Regions from separate parts of the Paenibacillus sp. EC2-1 genome, predicted to be linked through region 2. Evidence: riboswitches for the same ligand, from Rfam matches in the RefSeq annotation. Region 2 holds a riboswitch; the other holds the start of a gene.
The links. A riboswitch is a leader RNA that binds a small molecule or an ion and turns the genes downstream of it on or off. The one in region 2 is predicted to bind S-adenosylmethionine.

Region 1: it holds a riboswitch for S-adenosylmethionine, as region 2 does, so the genes downstream of both, ACK8P5_RS21405 (methionine ABC transporter ATP-binding protein) here and metA (homoserine O-acetyltransferase MetA) in region 2, are expected to answer to the same signal.

The regions. Positions count from the first base shown of each region.
Region 1 covers NZ_CP186006.1:4,577,458-4,580,645, reverse strand. Annotated here, with positions in the region: gene ACK8P5_RS21415 (COX15/CtaA family protein) at 1-248, shown strand, start outside; gene ACK8P5_RS21410 (Cthe_2314 family HEPN domain-containing protein) at 434-1,153, shown strand; SAM riboswitch class I at 1,272-1,419, shown strand; gene ACK8P5_RS21405 (methionine ABC transporter ATP-binding protein) at 1,522-2,538, shown strand; gene ACK8P5_RS21400 (methionine ABC transporter permease) at 2,538-3,188, shown strand, end outside.
Region 2 covers NZ_CP186006.1:4,246,587-4,249,774, forward strand. Annotated here, with positions in the region: gene ACK8P5_RS19765 (PLP-dependent transferase) at 1-452, opposite strand, end outside; gene metA (homoserine O-acetyltransferase MetA) at 495-1,412, opposite strand; SAM riboswitch class I at 1,537-1,670, opposite strand; gene corA (magnesium/cobalt transporter CorA) at 2,115-3,050, shown strand; gene ACK8P5_RS19780 (HRDC domain-containing protein) at 3,108-3,188, opposite strand, start outside.

The sequences.
Region 1 (3,188 bases), 330 kb from region 2:
ACTTTGCCTTTTGGCGAAACCGGAATAATCGTGAAATTCAAATGCTTGGTGTATCAGCAGTCGTTCTTTGCTTAATGCAAGTACTAAGTGGTCCACTCTTGATGGCAACACTACACAATGAAGAATTGTATATTTTTGCAGCTTTGGGCCATACATTACTCATATCCGGATTATTCGGTGTTTTATGTTATTTAAGCGTAAGAGCATGGCAGTTAAGCAGACCCCTTAGCGGAAAGAACCCTTCTTGATCAGTCCACTTCGTCAAACGCGCACAAATGAAGTAGTTAGATTCAATCATCAACAAAATCCCAGGACAATTGTTCGGGGTTTTTTGTTGTAAATAGGAATGAATATAGGCTAGTTAAGGACATTTTAAAGATAGGAATGAGATCGGTCCCGATAAGCCAGAACTTAACTTTTAGGGGGGAACGCCATGCTTCGAATATTACTTGGGGAACCACCCCGTATAAATGAAGGATTACTTAAAGATGCCGTGGAGACCATGGTAAAGACAACGCAGTTGCTACAAAAGGAAATTGAGAAGAGCCAAGACCCAACACATGACTTCCGTAAGCTGGAGATCTGGACTCGTGGTCTCATTGGATCATTGGATGAATTGGAGCAGAGCTGGTTTGCTGCAAGTCACTTTCGTAAATCCGTAATAGCGGGATATGTTGATGACATGTCTCCACTGGAACAAGGCGACTATGCACGATATGTATATTTTTATAAGGATGGGTTCATTCGGGTATTCTCCAATCTTGATAAGCTTGGAACCGTACTGAATGAGATATATAATCTGAATACCGCCAAGTATAAAGCTCATTTCTCCTACTTTACAGTAGTTCGTCAATTTAGATATACCAAAACACATGAAGATTTAGCGAGTAAACTGGAAGCGATTAATGATCATTATGATCCGGCTATCGATGCACTGCGTAAACGAAGAAATGCAGAGATTCATTATATGAACTCCGAGATGCAAGATGATCTGTGGCAGCGGCACCAAGGGCTCCATGACAAAATAGAGCTAGAGGATCTGGATCAGCATTTGGATGATTTGAAGCAAGGACTTGATATGGTATGCAAGACTTTGTCAGCTTCATATCGCTATACTAATGAACTATGGGCGGATAAAGGTGTAAGTTCTTGAGGCTTTAAGCCTATAAATTCCTTTTGACAAACATGCAAAAAGAATCTATACTAACAATTGCATTCTTGAATTTGAAATGTTATTGAAAGCTAATTAATTATAATTTCATATCGATGTTTTCTTATCGAGAGAGGCGGAGGGACAGGCCCGATGAAGCCCGGCAACCGATTCCTAGTGTACAGTCAATCGTGACTGAAGCGCTTGGAATGACATGGTGCTAATTCCTTCAAAACTGCGGATGATCATGCAGTTTTGACAGATGAGAAAAGGCATTCGTCTTTACGTAAAGAGGGCCCTTTTTGATTCTGCAAAGAGAGGGCTCTTTTATTTTTGTATCATTCGATAAATTGTATGAGGAGGAACTGGGATTGATCGAACTTAAATCTTTGACGAAGCAGTATGGAAAAGCCGGAACGTTAACGACTGCATTGTCAGAATTGAATCTGTCGATTGAAAAAGGTGAAATATTCGGAGTTATCGGACACTCCGGAGCAGGTAAAAGTACATTGATCCGTTGTATCAACTTGCTCGAACGCCCAACCTCCGGTGAGGTCTGGGTTAATGGAGTTAATTTAACGTCTCTTAACAATAAGCAACTTCAAGCGGAACGCCGAAAGATCAGCATGATTTTTCAACATTTTAACTTGCTATCTTCTGCAACGGTATTTGAGAATATCGCATTTCCACTTCGCTTAATTAAGACACCGAAGGCTGAGGTTGAACGCAAAGTAAATGAGCTTCTAGAACTTGTTGGACTGGAGGCACATCGTAACAAATACCCTTCGCAGTTGTCTGGCGGACAGAAACAACGGGTTGGTATTGCAAGGGCACTTGCGAGCGATCCAGAAGTGTTGCTCTGTGATGAAGCGACCTCTGCACTAGATCCACAGACAACCGATTCCATTCTTAGATTGCTGCTCGACATCAATCAGCGCTTCAATCTAACGATTGTGCTCATTACTCACGAAATGCACGTCATCCAGACAATCTGTGACCGTGTTGCGGTCATTCATCAAGGTGGAATAGTGGAGGAAGGTCCCGTTACTAAAGTATTCTTAAAACCTCAACATGAAGTAACACAGGAATTTGTCCGTAAGGAAACAGATAGTGGGGATGCGTTAAAACTGGCCATTCATGCGCCTCACGCTGAATCGTCCCGTGCGGCTAAGATTACATTTCTCGGTTCCAAAACGTATGAATCAACGCTTTCTCAAACCGTTCGTGAAACCGGAGTTGCGTTCGCAATCTTACAAGGTACAATTTCAACGATTAAACATACACCGTACGGTCAGTTGATTGTTCGATTTGAAGGCGATATGCAAGCGATTGACCTAACCATTCAGAGACTGCTCGAACAGGGACTTGATGTGGAGGTGATGGATTGATGTTTGGTCTTAATTTTTCTGAAGTGAACTGGGATGAGATTGTTACCGCGATACTGGACACACTTAAAATGCTGGCATCATCCGCCTTGTTTACATTCCTAATTGGACTTCCAATTGGTGTGTTGTTATACATGGCAGCCCGATCCTCATCAAGATGGGTTCGTGTTGGATATGGGGTTCTGTCATTTGTGGTAAATATCCTTCGTTCCGTACCGTTTATCATTCTGATTGTAGCTATGATTCCGATTACGAAGTCGATTGTGGGTGTGTCTTATGGCGTGCTTGGCACGATTCCTCCCCTCGTGGTTGGTGCAGCTCCGTTCTTTGCAAGATTAGTTGAAACATCACTCAATGAGGTGGACAAGGGTGTGATTGAAGCAGCTCATTCGATGGGATCATCTACTGGCCAGGTGATATGGCGAGTGCTGCTTCCCGAAGCAAGACCAGGCTTACTTGCTGCCATGACAATCACAATCGTTACCCTTGTTTCCTATACCGCAATGTCGGGTATGGTAGGTGGAGGCGGACTTGGTGATTTAGCAATTAAGTATGGTTATTACCGCTACGAAACTGAAGTGATGATTGTGGCTGTCCTCCTTATGATTGTGCTGGTTCAACTGTTACAGATGGCAGGAGATCGAATGGTACGA
Region 2 (3,188 bases):
GGGTTCGTTGGCGTCTCAATAATGATCGCCTTCGTATTCGGTGTTCTTGATTGCTCTAACGCATCCATATCATTGGTATCTACATACGTTGCCGTAACTCCAAACCTAGATAAGATTTTCTCAATCAAACGATAAGTGCCCCCGTAAAGATCCAGTGACACGATGAGGTGATCTCCTTGACCAAACAGGGCAAACACAGTCTGTAAGGCTGCCATACCTGAGCTACAGGCAAATCCCGCATCACCCGATTCAAGTGCTGCCGCCGCTTCCTCAAGCACTGTTCTTGTCGGACTCTTCGTTCTTATATAATCAAAGCCTGTACTTTGACCTAATTTCGGATGACGAAATGCAGTCGCTTGATAGATTGGAAAATTAATAGCTCCCGTAACCGGTTCCTCTATCGATCCAATCTGAGCTAATCTACTCTCAATTTTCAGATGCTTGTTCTCCATCTTGTTCTCTGCTCCTCCTTCAGCTGTACATTCTCTTTTTATCTATATTTGTGGTCCGATATCATAAGGTGTTTCTTGATATACATAGTAATTGAGCCAATTTGAGAATAATAAATTCGCATGAGCCCTCCATACAGAAGGAGGTTTCCTTGCCGGATCGTCTTTCGGATAGTAGTTACGCGGAAGTGCAATATCCATCCCTTTAGCTGCATCCCGCTCATACTCCCACCGAAGTGAATCAGAGTCATATTCTGAGTGTCCTGTCACAAAAATCTGTTTGCCATCCTTCGAGGCTACCAGATACACGCCAGCCTCCTCGGATTCTGATAAAATCATAAGGTCTTTCGCTCGCTTGATATCTTCTCGCTGCACATCGGTATGCCTGGAGTGAGGAGCGTAGAACACTTCGTCAAAGCCGCGGAGCAGCTTAACCGTTGGCTCGTTCACTGTATGAGAGAATACACCGAAACACTTCTCGGGAAGGCTGTACTTCGCCACATCATAATGATAGTAAAGGCCTGCTTGAGCTGCCCAACATATATGGAGCGTTGAAGTTACATTCTGCTTGCTCCATTCGAAAATTTCGGTAAGTTCATCCCAGTAGTTCACATCTTCGAATTCTAGCTGTTCCACTGGCGCACCCGTAATAATCATGCCGTCAAACCGGCGATGCTTGACTTCTTCAAATGTTTTGTAGAATGATTCCAGATGCTCTGCCGGGGTGTTTTTTGAAGTGTAGGAGCCCGGATGAAGCAGCACAACATCGACCTGGAGAGGGGAATTACCGATCAGCCTTAGCAGCTGCGTCTCTGTCGTCTCCTTAGTTGGCATCAAATTCAGAATGGCAATCCGCAGCGGGCGGATATCCTGTTGAAATGCATGGCTTTCGTCCATTACGAAAATGTTCTCCCCAGCAAGTATTTCCTTTGCAGGCAGGGTGTCTGGAATTTTGATCGGCATCATTATTCCTCCTTCGGGTTAATAAATAGTCAAGACTGCATAATACATGGTCAGAGAAGGCCAAGGTATACAAAAAAGACCTATCTCTGTTGAGAAAGGTCATATGTACAGAAACTATGCGCCTCTCTCATCTGTCAGACTGCAGCGATCCTTACTACGTAAGGCCACAATACATCCTGCAAGAATTAGCACCGTGCGATGTTGCCGCCGGTTGCCGGGTTTCATAGGGCTAGTCCCTCCACCTGCTCTTGATAAGATTTCGCTGATATAAAGTTGTAAATTTCCTAATATTGCTGATTAATACTTTAAATCAAGAACATTTTTTCGTCAAGAAGCTTTGTGTTAAAAAACAAGAACATTTCACCGCTTTCTTCCATATCCTGTACAAGGACATATGACGCCTTAATTCCACCTTGAAAAGGTAATAACCTCAGCGTTATACTAGACAGGTGCTAATTAACCATATGAAAGAGGTGACATGAAAGATGGACGGTGACCCGAGCCAGAAGCTGGATGTAAGTGACGCAAAACCGCATAGGATTAAGATCAGCTTACCGGTGGCGGGCAACGTTATTTTTCGTGTGCTCTATTAAACCCTTTTGCCGAGTCATGTGACTTGTTCGCATACGACTATGCCGGTAAGCTGATACCCTATGCCTTTATTCGATAATGCGCAAGCAGTGAATTAAGGAGTGATATCAGATGAAAATCCGGTTGGTAAATTCGGGTGTTTTTACCCCTGTAGACGATATTGAAACGACATTAATAGCTCCACCAGACGGATTTTACTGGATCGACGCTGATGTAGAGGACTTGCTGGAGCTCCAGCCTCTCTTCTCTCTGCATGATCTGGCTGTAGAAGACACGCAGAGCGAGGAAGAACAGCGTCCTAAGATTGAAATATATGAGAACCACTACTTTATCGTAGTTAACAGCATTCGATTTGATGATGAGGAAATCTTCCTGAGAGCTCTTAATATCTTCCTTGGCAGGCATTTCATCATTACGGTGACGAAACAGAAGATTCATGAACTTCGCGCTGTGAAGCCTCTACTCTGGGAAGATGAGGCTAACACACCTGACCGATTCTTATATATTCTGATCGACTTGGTTACAGATAACTATTTCACAGTTGGTGACCGAATTGAAGCACGTATAGATCAGCTTGAAGAAGATATTCTAATGCATACCAAGAAATCACATTTGAACGAAATTATTGGTCTACGAAGTGAAATACTGTGGCTTAAAAAAGTACTTGGTCCGCAAAAAGAAGTGATCAATACACTGAATAAGAAAGACTTACGCCTGATTGATGATCAGCTGCAAAAGTACTTTAGCGATATATATGAGAATGCTGTAAAAATATCCGAGACCTTCGAAACTTACCGCGACCTGATGAGTAACCTTCGAGAAGCATATCAGTCCAGTATAGCGAATCGCGCGAATGAGATCATGAGAGTTTTTACGGCCATGACAACCATTTTCATGCCTCTAACTGTCATCACAGGTATATACGGAATGAACTTTGAATTTATGCCTGAGTTAAAATGGAAGTATTCCTATTTTGCTGTCATCGGCCTTATGATTTTCCTCGGTTCTGGCATGTTTTATCTGTTCCGCAAGAAAGATTGGCTATGAAATTTAAAAATAACGGGTTCCCTTCAATTCGTGAAGAGAAACCCGTTTTTTGTTGATTCATACTGCGTTCTGCTTATCAAAAGCTTGCCGGCGGAATCGAATTCGGATCAGGCGGAGCCGTTCATACAATGGTTCCAT